Regions from separate parts of the Streptomyces sp. PsTaAH-124 genome, predicted to be linked through region 2. Evidence: riboswitches for the same ligand, from Rfam matches in the RefSeq annotation. Region 2 holds a riboswitch; the other holds the start of a gene.
The links. A riboswitch is a leader RNA that binds a small molecule or an ion and turns the genes downstream of it on or off. The one in region 2 is predicted to bind fluoride.
Positions count from the first base shown of each region.

Region 1: linked by a shared signal. The riboswitch ahead of B086_RS42095 (NUDIX hydrolase) and the one ahead of B086_RS0112760 (inorganic diphosphatase) in region 2 are both predicted to bind fluoride.

Region 1 covers NZ_KB892189.1:24,615-31,549, reverse strand. Annotated here, with positions in the region: gene B086_RS0127405 (manganese efflux pump MntP family protein) at 1-384, shown strand, start outside; gene B086_RS40940 (diacylglycerol kinase family protein) at 419-1,390, opposite strand; gene B086_RS42095 (NUDIX hydrolase) at 1,415-1,930, opposite strand; fluoride riboswitch at 1,961-2,024, opposite strand; gene B086_RS0127390 (hypothetical protein) at 2,106-2,636, opposite strand; gene B086_RS0127385 (DUF211 domain-containing protein) at 2,648-2,932, opposite strand; gene B086_RS0127380 (DUF190 domain-containing protein) at 2,977-3,327, opposite strand; gene B086_RS0127375 (universal stress protein) at 3,386-3,847, opposite strand; gene B086_RS0127370 (proton-conducting transporter membrane subunit) at 3,900-5,987, opposite strand; gene B086_RS0127365 (hypothetical protein) at 5,980-6,837, opposite strand; gene B086_RS0127360 (NADH-quinone oxidoreductase subunit C) at 6,834-6,935, opposite strand, start outside.
Region 2 covers NZ_KB892165.1:211,032-217,966, forward strand. Annotated here, with positions in the region: gene B086_RS39915 (MFS transporter) at 1-675, opposite strand, end outside; gene B086_RS39920 (hypothetical protein) at 672-1,121, opposite strand; gene ettA (energy-dependent translational throttle protein EttA) at 1,144-2,811, opposite strand; fluoride riboswitch at 2,852-2,915, opposite strand; fluoride riboswitch at 3,028-3,094, shown strand; gene B086_RS0112760 (inorganic diphosphatase) at 3,120-3,611, shown strand; fluoride riboswitch at 3,680-3,760, shown strand; gene B086_RS0112765 (DUF2180 family protein) at 3,922-4,128, shown strand; gene B086_RS0112770 (TioE family transcriptional regulator) at 4,290-5,090, opposite strand; gene B086_RS0112775 (erythromycin esterase family protein) at 5,171-6,400, shown strand; gene B086_RS0112780 (MBL fold metallo-hydrolase) at 6,473-6,935, opposite strand, start outside.

The sequences.
Region 1 (6,935 bases), on a different contig from region 2:
GTGCCACCGGCCGTCGCCGGCCTGGTCGCGTGCGGGGTGCTCGTGTCGGTGGCGCTCCTCTACCTGTACCAGATGTACGTACGGCCCCGCCGCGCCCACCGCACCGCGCCGCCGGTGTCCGCACCCCCCGGCCCGCGCCAGGGCCTGCTGCTCGGCGTCGGCCTGTCGTTCACCAATGTCGCCAACGGCTTCGGGGCCACGGTCTCGGCGGCGGTCCCGCTGTGGGGCGTCGCCGCGGCCGTCACGTTCTGGGGCTACGCGATGATCTGGCTCGGCAACAGACTGGGGACCGGGGTGGCCGCCAGGGTCGTCGGCGCCTGGTCGCCCGCCGTCGCCGCCGCCGTGCTGATCGGTGTCGGGGTGCACGAGGCGACCGGGGCATAGCCCCGCTCCGGGCCCGCGCCGCCCGGCCCCACGGTCACTCCGCGGGCACCGGGCGGTACAGCAGCAGGGCGGCGGGCGCCGCCGTCAGGGTCAGCGTGTCGGGAGCGGTGGCCGTCTCGCCGTCGTAGGCGTAGGTCAGACCGCGCAGCCCGGCCAGCCACAGCCGGGGCACGACGTGCTGTTTGGGAAGGACGAGCGCGTGCGGTGCGTCGACCGCCTCGGCCAGCAGGGCCACCAGCCGGCCGTGCCGCTGCCCGGCGTCCGCGTCGAGCAGCCGCACGTCGAGCAGGCCGTCCGACAGCCGCTCGCGCGTCGGCAGGGCGTGCAGGGAGTGCTGCCGGTACACGCCGTTTCCCGCGAAGAGGAGCCAGAGGCGGCGTGGCGTGCCGTCCAGGCGCAGCGTGAAGGGCCGGGCGGTGCCGCTGGCCAGGGGCAGCGCCAGCGCCGTGGCGGCCCGCCGTCCGCAGCGGCGGCGGACCAGTTCCCGCAAGCGGACCAGATCGGCGTAGGCACCCAGGGCGAAGGTGTTCAGGAACACCCGGGGCGGCCGGTGGGGGCCCGGCGTGCCGATCAGGGCCACATCGACGGCCGCTCCCCGGCCCTCCTGCACGGCGGCGGCCGCCACGGAGACGGAACGCAGCCCGGCCGCGCCGGCGAAGTGGTCGAGCGCGCCGCCGGGGAAGACGGCGAGCGGGAGGCCGTGGCGCAGCGCGGCGCGGGCCGCTGCGTTGGCCGAGCCGTCACCGCCGACCACCCCCAGCGCCCCGCCCGCCTCGGCCGCCGACCGGGCGGCCGCCTCCAGGGCGGCGGGCAGGCCGTCAGGGGAGCGGACGGTGACCGGGCGGGCCCGGGGCAGCAGGCTCCGCAGCTCGGCGAGGGCGCGCTCCGCGCCGGTCGCGGCCGGGTTGGCCACCACCCGCAGTCCGGCCCCGCCGGGCAGCGGCCGTACGCGGGACGGGTCCGCGCGTCCCGTCGGCGCCGGACGGCCCCGCCGCTCCGCGGCCATGGCGCGCTCAGCCCCGTCCGGGCGTCACCGGGAGCGGAACGGGGGGAGCAGGGGCAGCGCCGACAGGGCGCGGGTGACCCGCGTGCCGTTCTGCGGGCGCCACAGGTTGCCCAGGTAGGGCGCGTACCGGCGCCCGCCCCGGTGGAAGAGACCCGGCAGATGGCCCGCCAGCGGCGGCTTCATGTCGAGATCGCGCAGCCGGGGGAACGCCACGAACTCGGCCGTCATGCCCTCCTCCCGGGAGGCGGGCGTCTGGCCGGGCGCGCGGCCCGCGGTGAACACCAGGTCCACGGTCCGCCGCCCGGTGTCCGGATCGACGGCCTCCAGGACGAACGCGACCCGGGCCGGTTCCACCGCGAGGCCGGTCTCCTCGCGGGTCTCGCGGCGGGCGCAGGCCACCATGCTCTCGCCCGCGCGGGGGGTGCCGCCGGGCAGCACCCAGTCGTCCGCGCCCCGCGCGGTGCGGTGGACGAGCAGCACCGACTCGCCCCGGAAGACGACGGCGGAGCAGCGCAGCAGGACATCGTCGGGCATCCTCATGCCGATCTCCTCGCAGATGATGTGCGGGTGTTACCGGTAGAGGCCATCAGCAGGAGGTCCTGCGGTTGTGGCGAGCCCCATCGCCATGGCGACGCCCTCCCATTGTGGCGTACGTCCCCGGTCCGTCCGCAAGTCCTCCGCGCGGCCCGGCGGACCCCGCGCGCGGCCCGGCCGGTCACGCGATGCGCAGCCGGATGCCGACCCAGGTGGTCGCGACGCCGCCCGCCGCCATGGCCAGCGCCCACAGGACGGGGCGGGCGGTCAGGAGGCGGGCGAGTGCGGCGCCGAGGACGGACAGGGCGAGGACGGCGAGGGCCACGACGATCCACGGCGGGCCGGGCAGGACCGCGCCCAGCGCGAGCGGCAGCGCGGCCCCGGCGAAGCTGGCCGCACAGGCGACGAGCGCGGCCCGCCAGGACCGCAGCAGGGCGAGCCGCCCCAGGTGCGTGGTGGCCATCTTCCGGCCGTGGCCGAGGCTGAGCTGCCGGGTGATGTGCGCGAGATGGGCCCGGCGTTCGGCGTAGTCGGCCACCATGACGGTGAAGGCGGAGGTGACCAGCGCGGCACAGCCGACCCGCACCGCCAGGCTCCAGCTGACCGGGGTGCCGGACCCGGTGAGGGAGGCGGAGGCGAGGGTGAGGGCGTTGAGCAGGCCGTCGGTGATCCCGAGGACGAGGGGGAGCCGGACGGTCTCGGCGGCCCTCATGACGGAGACGGTCATCTCTTGCGGGGGGTCCGGTCGAGTGTGTAGGCGCCCGCGACCACCTCGTCGGTGCTGTGCACGACGGCACCGGCGTGCTCGATGGCCCGCTGGATGGCCGGCAGGTCCAGGTCGTCGCCCTCGATGGTGACGTCGGTCCCGATGGTCTCGACGTCGATCTCGGTCACGGAGATGTTGACGGCCTGGACGCCCGGCACGTTCTCGATCTTCTGCGCCAGATGGGTGAGGCTCGGCTCGCTGATGGCCATGTCCACATCGAGGACCAGCCGGCGGATCGGCATGAGCGGTGTCCTTGTCGAAGTGCCTGCGTGTCCTGTCGGTGTGCCTACGCGCCGGGACGGTCGTCCGGGGTGAAGCGGACCAGTTCGCATTCCTCCAGGATGGCCGCCCCTTCGGAGACGATCCCGTCGAGCTCCGGCAAGAACGCCCGTACCTTCTCCGGGGAGTCGGCGAAGACGACCGCCATGGGCAGGTCCTCGCTCAGGGACAGGATGCGTTGGGTGTGGATGCGGGAGTGGGCGCCATAGCCCTCGACACCGCGGAAGACGCTGGCCCCGGCGATGCCCGCCTTGTGCGCGCGGTGCACGATCTCGGTGGCCAGGGGCTTGTGGTGCACGGTGTCGTTCTCGCCCACGAGGACGGTGACCTTCAGTCCGGGGCGGGTGTGCCTGCTCATGCGCGGTTGCTCCGTTCGGTTGACGTACTGCTCGTGGGTTCCTGGTGCGGGGGCGTTCTCACCCGGTGTCCTCGGGGGTCGCCGCGGCGGGGACCACGAGCACGGGCAGGGCGGCCCGCTCGGTCACCCGCCGCACCACGTCGCCCAGCGGCCGGGCCCGCAGATGGCTGTCCGCGCCGTGGCGGCCCAGGACGATCAGGTCGCATCCGTGCTCGGCGGCGCTCGCGAGGAGGTCGGCGGCGATGTCCGTGCCGGTGCCCCAGTCCAGGCGGAGCTGCCCGGCGAAGGGCGGCAGCGCCTGCCACGCCCGGTCGAAGCGCTCCTGCGCCCAGGCGCGCTGGGCGCCGAGGTCGCGGGTGCGCTCACCGCCGGTCTCGGTGTGCTCGGACGGTACGAGCACGGCGCGCACCAGGACGCCGCCCCGATCACCGGCCAGGGCGACCGCGGCCGCCAGCGCCGCGCGGGCGGCGGGCGAGGCGTCCCAGCCGACGAGGATCCTGTGGAACGGTGACGCGGTCATCGGCCTCCTCCTTCACCAGGACGGCTCGCGGGCACGGCCGCCGCCGGGCCGCTCATGACAGGGCCGCCACAAGCGCCAGGGCGCCGACCAGGGCGATCAGCATGTAGGTCAGATAGGCGTCCAGGCGGCCGCACTGGAGGCGTTTGGCCGCGGCCACCAGCGCGCGCAGCGGACGGTAGAACGGCTGGTACAGATACACCTCGACGACCTCCACCACGTCGGACGCGTAGTCGAGGGTGCCTCCGGTCGCCGCCGTGCGCACCGGCCCGGCACCCTCCGGTCCCGGTTCCGGTCGCGCCGGTCCCGGTTCCGGTGGTTCCCCGCTGCCCGGCGGTGCGGCCCCGGCGGGGACGGCGCGGGTCCGGGTGCGCAGCACGGCGCCCAGGACACGCCGGGTCGGGTTGGCGTACCCGAAGGGGGTGTACCGGTCGTCGCCGTGCACACCGCCGCTCGCCGAACGCCACGCCGGGACCCGCCGCACCCGCAGGGCCCCGCCGCGCGAGGCCGCCACCAGCAGCACCAGGACGCCCGCGCACAGCACCGGCATCACCACCCACAGCCAGCTCGGGGAGAGGCTGGAGAACCCGGCGAAGACGGGCTGCACGACCCAGGGCGACACCAGCGCGCCCGCGCTGACCTCCCGCGGCACCAGCGGTGCCAGACCCGCGCCGAGCACCCGCAGCTGAAGCGGGGTCAGGGCGGCGGCCAGGCCGCCCAGGGCCAGCAGCAGGACGCCCGCGCGCCCCGCGGCCCCCAGGTCCGCCCGGCACGGGGCGCGGCGGGCCGGACGGTCGTCCCGGGGGCCGAGGACGACCATGCCGACGATCCGGACGAAGGTGACCGAGGCGAAACCCGCGGTCAGCGCGATCAGGGCGCCCGCCACCGCGAGGGCGAGCCCGTAGGGGAAGGCGGAGTACCGGAACTGCTGCATCAGGCTCTCCAGCAGGAACCACTCCGAGACGAAGCCCGCGGTGGGCGGCAGCCCGGCGAGGGTGACGGCACCGGCGGCGAGCCCGCCGGCCGCCCACGGCAGCCGGCGCGCGGTGCCGCGCAGCCGTTCGAGGTCGCCGGTCCCGGCGTCCGCTTCGAGGGCCGCGGCCCCGGCGAAGAGCAGTGTCTTGGCGACCGCGTGCGCGATCGTCTGGAGCGTGGCGGCGATCAGCCCGGCGGCGGTGAGCCGCTCGCTGCCCGTGAGCGCGCCGACGAGCGCGACGGCGTACCCGGTGCAGATCAGGCCCGCGTTCTCGATGCTGGAGCAGGCGATGACCCGCTCCAGCCGGGCCTGCACGGCCGCGTGGGCGATGCCGAGGAACGCGGTCAGCGCGGCCAGCAGGAGCAGGGTGACGGCGAGCCAGGCGGGCGGCGGACCCAGCAGCGCGAAGGTGCGCCACAGCCCGTAGAAGCCCGCGTTGACGGCGACACCGGCCAGCACCGGACGCAGTCCCGCGGGCGTGGCGGCGTAACCGCGCGGCAGCCACACCTGCACGGGAGCCAGCCCGGTCTTCACGGCGAAGGCCAGCACGAGCAGCGCCCAGGTGGCCGAACGCGCGGCGCCCGCGGGCAGTTCGGCGAGCCCGGCCAGGGAGAAGTCTCCGGTGCGGGCGGTGCCGGTCAGCAGACCGAGCAGCAGCGCGGCACCGGACACCTTGCCGAAGCCGAACGTCGCCACGGCCGGACCGATGCGGCGGTGCCCGGCGGCGGTCAGCAGATAGAAGCCGAGGGTGATGCCCTCCCAGGCCATGACGAACAGGAAGACGTTGTCCGCGCTCTCCACCACGGCCACGGAGGCGAGCACCAGGGCGTGGTACGCGGCCGGCCCCCGGCCGGGCCGCCGCGCGGACGCCCAGCCCGCCGCGGTGAGACCGGCGGCGACGGCGACGGCGAAGGTCAGCAGCCAGAACAGGCCCGAAAGGGCGTCGACGCGCAGGGCGGCCGCGCCGAACCCGAGGGTGTCGCCGAGGTCCAGGCGCGGGGCGTGCCCCGGGCGGCCCAGAGCGACGGCGCCCACCGCGGCCAGGCAGCCGCTGCCCGCCGCGCCCAGCAGATACGGCACGGCGTACGGTGCCCGCCGCCCCGGCAGGACGTCGACGAGGGCGGCCGCGGCGAACAGCAGCAGACCGGCCGCGATCAGCTCACTCACCCCGGCCTCCCTCCGCCGTCCCGCCGTCCGCCGTCTCGCCGACCGGCGGCTTTCGGTCCGGCGGCTTCCGGCCCGCGCCGTCGAGCCGGCCGGTGGCCAGCAGCAGCGCCTGGAGCAGCGAGAACGGGCTCGGCGGCGATCCGGGCACCCAGATGTCGACGTCCAGCAGGCCGCCGATGCCCGAGTGCGTCGCGTAGGTCCCGGCCCACATGCCGCCGCTGCACGCGTCGGTGCCGGCGGCGATCACCACGACGGGCCGCGCGGTCGCCTCGTAGGTGCGCCGCAGCGGCGCGGCCATGCCCCGGGCGCCCGCCCCGGTCACGATCAGCACGTCGGCGTGGCGCGGACTGGCCGTCAGGAACATGCCCAGCCGGTGGATGTCGTAGACCGGATTGACCAGGGCGGCGATCTCCCATTCGTCGCTGCCGTCGGAACCGGCGTCCACGTGCCGGATGTGCAGGGAGCGGCGGAAGCGCGCGGTCCGCGCCGCGAGCCGGGCCCGCAGGGCGGCGACGGCCGCCTCGTCCTCCACGGCCCCGGGCACCACGAGCGCCGCTCGCGCGACGGCGGCCGTCGCGGCGCCGGACGCCGGCGCGAACACGTCGGGGCGGTCCCGGACACAGCGTCGGCAGAGCACACAGCGCCCCCGGTCCAGCCGGGGCGTGCCGTCGGGCGCGGCGTCCAGCGCGCCGGTCGGACAGAGCCCGCCCAGCTCGGCGCGGGTGACGCGGGGCGCGGTGGGCCGCACGGTCACGGCGGCGGGGAAGTCCCGCTCGTACGGGTCGGTCCCGCGGGGGTAGCGCGTGGTGACGACCCCCTCCCGCAGCCCGCGCACGAACCAGGGCGTCACAGCGCCACCCCCGCGATCGAGAGACCGAAGCTCGCCTCGATGAACGGGAAGTCGGTCAGGACGTCCCCGGCGAACACCTCGTGGAACAGCACGAGGTT
Region 2 (6,935 bases):
CATGGCCGCCAGATAGGTCCAAAAGGCCCGGGGGGTGCCGTGTCTGCCGGGGACGTCCTCGCCGGTGTCCAGGCCGGACGGGTCGGGGTACTGCCGCCACGCGGCGGCCAGGACGAGCAAGGTGAGCGCGGCCGGTACGGCGAGCACGGCGAAGCCCGTGCGGTAGCCGCCGTGCAGCGCGAGCACACCGGCCACGACGAGCGGGCCGGTCATCGCGCCGGCCGCGTCCAGGGCCTCCCGTACGCCGAAGACCCGGCCGCGGCCCAGCTCGGCGGTGGCGTGGGCGAGCATCGCGTCCCGGGCGGGGGTGCGCAGGGCGCGTCCGGCGCGCTCGGCGGCGATCAGCACGGCGGCCACCGGCCAGTGCCCGGCCAGGGCGAGCAGCGGCACCGCGACCATCTGCACCAGGTAGCCGGCGGCGGTGATCGGCCAGTACCGGCCGGTGCGGTCGGCGGCCCGGCCGGACACGAACCGCAGTGCGTAGCCGAGGAGTTCGCCGGTGCCCGCGATCACGGAGACGGCGAGGGCACCGGCGCCGAGCGAGCCGAGGAAGGGCCCGGTGATGCCGCGCGCGCCCTCGTGGGCCATGTCGGAGAACAGGCTCACCACGCCGATGAGCAGCACGAAGCGCAGCGCGGTGCCGCCCGCCGGGCCGCGGCGACCGGCGCCGCTCACCGCTTCGGGTCCGCCGGTGGCTCCGGGGAGCCGTGCGCGAGCCCGCGGCCCGTGCTCCGGCCGGAGCCGTCCGCGCCGCCGTCCGGCGGGAGGCCGCCGGGGACGTCGGTGACGCGGCGGCGGCGCAGGCCCGCGTGGCGGGCCAGGGCGCGGGCGGCGCCGTGCAGGGTGCGGTAGCCACCGATCTCGTGGGCGGTGCCCGCGGGGACGGCGACCCAGCGGGCGCGGCGGCCGTCGCGGTGGTGGCGGGCGCGGCCGAGCGGCCGTCCGCCGATCGCGACGACCTGGATGACGAAGTGGCCGGGGAAGAGCGGGGTGCAGGCCAGGCGGCCGGTGCGGGCGAGCCGGCCGAGGGCCTGCTCCTCGCGCAGGTGCCACTCGGCGTTGACGACGGTGACGCGGGCCGTGCGCAGGGCCGCCACCGCCGCCCGGTCGAGGTCTGTCATGGCGCGGTGCTCCTGTCGGGCGTCAGCCGCGGACCAGCCGCCGGTGGGTGACCGGGTGCGGGCGGGCGGCCTCCTCGCCCAGCCGCTGCCGCTTGTTGGCCTCGTAGTCGGCGAAGTTGCCCTCGAACCAGAACCAGTGGGCGCCGCCCTCCCAGGCGAGCACATGGGTGGCGACGCGGTCCAGGAACCACCGGTCGTGCGCGGTGATCACGGCGCAGCCGGGGAAGGCGAGCAGCGCGTGCTCCAGCGAGGCCAGGGTCTCCACGTCGAGGTCGTTGGTCGGCTCGTCCAGCAGCAGCAGGTTGCCGCCCTGCTTGAGGGTGAGCGCCAGGTTGAGCCGGTTGCGCTCGCCGCCGGACATCAGGCCGACGGGCTTCTGCTGGTCGGCGCCCTTGAAGCCGAAGGTGGCGACATAGGCGCGCGAGGGCAGTTCCACACCGCCGACGCGCAGGTGCTCCTGGCCGCCGGAGACCGCCTCCCACACGCTGGCGGCCGGGTCGAGCCCGGCGCGGTCCTGGTCGGCGTAGGAGATGCGGACCGTGTCGCCCAGGCGCAGGGTGCCGCTGTCGGGCCGCTCCTCGCCGACGACCATCCTGAAGAGCGTCGTCTTGCCGACGCCGTTGGGGCCGATCACGCCGACGAGGCCGCCGCGCGGCAGCGAGAAGGACAGGTCCTCCATCAGCAGCCGGTCGCCGTGGCCCTTGGTGAGGTGGTCGGCCTCCAGGACGAGGCTGCCCAGGCGCGGGCCCGGCGGGATCCGGATCTCCTCGAAGTCCGGTTCGCGGCGGCGCGCGGCCTCGCTCGCCAGTTCCTCGTAGCGCTGCACGCGTGCCTTGGAGGCGGCCTGCCGGCCCTTGGCGCCCGCGCGCACCCAGGCCAGTTCCTCGGCGAGCCGCTTCTGCCGCTTGGCGTCCTTGCGGCCCTCCACCTGGAGGCGGGCGGCCTTGGTCTCCAGGTAGGTGGAGTAGTTCCCCTCGTAGGGGTGGATGCGGCCGCGGTCGATCTCCAGGATCCAGCGGGCGACGTTGTCCAGGAAGTACCGGTCGTGGGTGACCGCGACGACCGTGCCCGGGTAGTCGGCCAGGTGCTGTTCCAGCCAGGCCACGGACTCGGCGTCCAGGTGGTTGGTCGGCTCGTCCAGGAGCAGCAGGTCCGGCTGGGACAGCAGCAGCCGGCACAGCGCGACCCGGCGGCGCTCACCGCCCGACAGTCCGCGGACCGGGGTGCCGGACGGCGGGCAGCGCAGGGCGTCCATGGCCTGCTCCAGCCGGGAGTCGAGGTCCCAGGCGCCCGCGTGGTCCAGGGCCTCCTGGAGCGCGCCGAGTTCGTCCAGGAGGTCCTGTGCCTCCGGTCCTTCGGCCCGGCCGAGGCGCGCGGTGACCTCCTCGTAGCGGCGCAGCATGTCCCGGACGCCCGCGACGCCCTCCTCGACGTTGTCCCGGACGGTGGCCGTGTCGTCGAGCCGGGGCTCCTGCTCCAGGATGCCGACGCGGGTGTCCGGGGCCGGGGCCGCCTGCCCGCGCGCGGGCTGTTCGAGTCCCGCCATGATCCGCAGGAGGGTGGACTTGCCCATGCCGTTGGGGCCGACCACACCGATCTTGGCGCCGGGCCGGAACGAGAGGGTGACGTCGTCCAGGACGACCTTGTCGCCGTGGGCCATCCGCACGTTGCGCATCGTGTACGCGTACATCCGCGATGCCTCCGTAACCGGGCCGCCGGGGAGGCGGCCGTCGTTCACAGAGGCCATCAGCACGGGGTGTGCGGTCAAGGGCGAGCCTCATCGCCGTCTCCGTCCATGGTGCCCACAGCGGGCGCCCGCGCGCCAGCCCGAGCCGCCCGCACCCGGTGGCGACGGACGTCAGGTGGACATGGCAGGCATATCCGGCGGCCGGGCCGGGGAGAATGAACGTGCCGGGGCGATGGGGCTCGCCCGTGACCGCACGGACCGCCGTGCTGATGGCCTCTGCGTGGACCGCCGTACCACGGGAGGAGCCTGCGATGGAGATCATGGTCATGGTGGCGGCGACGGTCGGATCGCCGTTCGCACCGCACGACGGATCGGACGGACACGATGTGGCCGCCGCGGGCTCGACCCGCGTGACCGGCTACCCGGTCGGCGCCGGCCGGATCGACGACACCCTCACCGAGGACGGCGAGCCGACCGCCGTCCTGCTGCTGATGGAGGAACCGGCGCTGCCGGGCCGGACCGTGCGGGCCCGGCCGGTCGCGCTGGTGCACGCGCTCAGGGACGGCCGTCCGTGCCCGGAGCTGGTGTGCGTACCGGCGCACGACGCCAACTTCGCGGCCCTCACCGGCGTACGGGCGCTGCGTGCCTGGCACGCGGACGAGGGCACCCTCGCCACCGTGCTGCACCGGCTCGACCCGGCGCACCACTGGCGGGTCGAGGAGTGCGAAGGCCCCCCGGCCGCCGAGGAGTTCGTGACGGAGGCCCGGCAGGCGTACGCCCGTCTCACAGGCTGTCTGGAATAGGGCCGCCCGGCGGGACCGGGACACCGATGGCGGCGGCGGCCTTGACCGGCGCCGCCCGGACCGGTTCACTCGGACTCGGCGATGGATCCCGCCTGGGCCGTTCTCCGGCCCGAACCGCCCTCCTCCGGGCTGATGGTTCCTGACCGACGTCAGGACGCATGCCCTCGGGAGGTACGCACGTGGACGTTTCGCCGCCGTCCGTGCACGTTCACGGACCCACTCCCCCGCGCCTCCCGGAGCGCCGCCCGCGTCCGGGGCACCTGCCGGGTGCGGCGCGTCCGTCCGGCCCCGGCCGGGACGGAGCGGTGCGATGATCTGCTTCGACTGTCAGGAACTCGACGTCACGACGGTCGCCGTCGCCGTCTGCCGTACGTGCGGCGCGGGCATCTGCCGCGGCCACGGGCGGCCCACTCCGCAGACGCTGCACGACCTGACCGGGGCCGGTCTGGCCACCAAGCCGCGTGCCGCGCGGCGGATGGTGTGCCGCACCTGCCTCGCCGCGGAGCGCAGCGGGTGACCGGTTCCCGGCACCTGCCCCGACCGCCCTTCAGCGCGGGTCCCTCCGAGGCGCACACCCGCGCGCCCCGGTCGCGAGAAGGGCACCGGTGAGGGGTGCGCCGTGTCCTGACCGGCGCACCCCTCACCCCATCCTCACTTCATCCTCGTGCGGTCCGTCCGTCAGCCGCGCTCGCGCAGATACGCGTCCAGTTCGGCGGCCCCGGCCAGCAGCGCGCGCCCGCGTTCGCTGAGCCGGTCCCGCCAGTCGCACAGGGTGGCCTCCAGCGGTTCGGGGCCGCCCGCCGCGCGGACCCGTTCGATCAACGGCGCGATCTGCTCCAGCGGATGGCCGCCGCGTCTGAGCTGGTGCACCAGCCGGGCGTCGCGCACGGCGGCCTCGTCGTACACCCGGTAGCCGGTGCGCGGATCGCGGCGCGGGCGGACCAGTCCGGCGCGCTCCCACTTGCGCAGGGTCGCGGGCCGGATGCCGAGCTGCCCGGCCAGCGGGCCGATGAAGCCGCCCGAGGTCCCGGCCCGCGGACCGGAGTCCCCGGCCCGCGGGACGGAGGCGGGCACCGGTCCGGACCGGGGCACCGGGCCGGGACCGGGCGCGGCAGGTGATGTGAGGCCCCGGAGGGCCTGTTCGACCGCCTGGAGGGTCCGCCGGTCCTCCAGGAGCTGGGCGTGGCTCTCGTCGATCAGGCGCAGTGCCTCCTCCACCGCGCCCTCCCCGACCGCCCGCATCACCGCGGCCGCCGTGCGGTGGCCGTGGCCGGGCACCAGGGCGAGGAAGGTGCGCAGGGCGCGCGCGTGCAGCGGGGTGTAGGTGCGGTAGCCGTGCTCGGTGCGGGCGGCGGCCGGGAGGATGCCGGCCGCCTCGTAGTTCCTGACCGCCTGAGTGGACAGCCCGTGCGCTCGGGCCAGGTCGACCGGCCTGAGCCGCAGGCTGCTTCGCGGGCTGCTTTGAGGGTCGGACGCCATGATCCTGCCGTTTTCCGGGGCTTTTGAAGAGGGCGGTCGGGAAAAGTTTCCACCGAGGGTTCAACGATAGCGTTGAAGGCATGGCTACCGGTATCAGGAACACCGCCCATGCCGTGGACGCCGCCGCCGTGCTGCGGCTGCTCCCGTCCCGGCCCCGGATCCTCGCCCTGGGCGAGCCCACCCACGGCGAGGACGCGCTCCTCGCACCGCGCGACGCGCTGTTCCGGCAGCTCGTCGAGGAGGAGGGGTACCGCACCGTCGCGATCGAGAGCGACTGCCTGCGGGGCCTGGCCGTGGACGACTACGTCACCTGGGGCAGGGGCTCCCTGGACGAGGTGATGGAGCGCGGCTTCAGTCACGAGTGGTTCAACGTGTCGGCGCCCAACCGCGAACTGGTGCGCTGGATGCGGGAGTTCAACGAGGGGCGACCGCTGTCCGAGCGGGTGCGCTTCGCCGGGATCGACGGCCCGCTGGAGATGACCGGCGCCGAGAGCCCCCGGCACGCCCTGACCGCGCTGCACGCCTTTCTCGCCGCCCGGGTGGACGCCGGTCTGCTTCCGTGCGCCGCGCCGGAGCTGGACCGGCTGCTCGGCGCCGACGGCCGCTGGAGCGAACCGGCCGCGATGCGGGACCCGGCCCGGTCGGTGGGGCGCTCGGCCGAGGCCGCGCGGCTCCGGCTGATCGCCGACGACCTGGTGACGCTGCTCGACACCCAGACACCGCTGCTCATGGAGGCGGCCGCGCCACCGGAGCTGGAACGGGCGCGCCTGTACGGGCGTACCGCCACCGGGCTGCTGCGCTACCACTCCCGGACGGCCGACACCTCACCGGACCGGATGACCTGGCTGGTGGCCCTGCGGGACCGGATGATGGCGGCCAACCTGCTGGCCCTCGCCGAACGCGGCCCGGTGCTGGTCCACGCCCACAACGGCCACCTCCAGCGGGAGCTGAGCACCATACACATGGACGGCCGGCCGGTGCGGTGGTGGAGCGCGGGCGCGCTGGTGGGCGCCCGCCTGGGCGAGCGGTACGCGTTCCTGGCCACCGCCCTCGGCACGCTCCGCCACCGGGGTGTGGACGTCCCGCCGCCGGACACCCTCGAAGGGATCCTGTACGCCCTCCCGGGAGCCGACGGGCCCCGTGTCGTCGACGCGCGCGGCCTGGCGGACGCCCTCGCGGGCGGCACCCCGCCCGTCCCCCGGCAGTCGCCGTACCACGGCTACGCCCCGCTCGACCCGGCGCACCTGGCCCGGACCGACGGGATCGTGTTCGTGAAGGACGTCCCGGAGGCCGGACGGGCGCACACCTGACAGCAGGGCGCGGAGGAGGCCGCGCGGGCGCGGCGGGTGGTTCGGTCCTCGGCAGTCCTCGGCAGTCCTCGTTCAGTCCTCGGCCAGCAGGTCGAGGCCGCGGGCGGCCTTCAGGCCCAGTTCGGGCGCCGGCCACCTGCGGGCGCGGGCGGACCGGGACACGTCGCGCCACCACGGGAGCGCGGGCAGCTCACCGGCCGGTTCGAAGGGGCGGCCCGGGACGGGCAGGGCCAGAGCCTGGCCGACCGCGTCCGCCGCGGCCAGCGCCCACTCCGCCGGTTCCGACCAGGGGTGCAGGGCGAGGTTGAACGTCCCCCAGTGGATGGGCAGCATGACGCCCTCGGCCCGGCCCTGTTGCAGGTCGAGGTGGCTCTGCACGCCCTGGGTGGGGTTCATGTGGATGTCCGGCCAGGCGCCCGGCAGCGGCCCGGCGTCCGGCTGGTCCTCGGGCCAGAAGTCGGAGTACGCGCCGAGCTGGATCATCGTGGCGTCGAAGGGGCCGTGGTCGGCGCCGATGTCCCGGAAACCGTCGAAG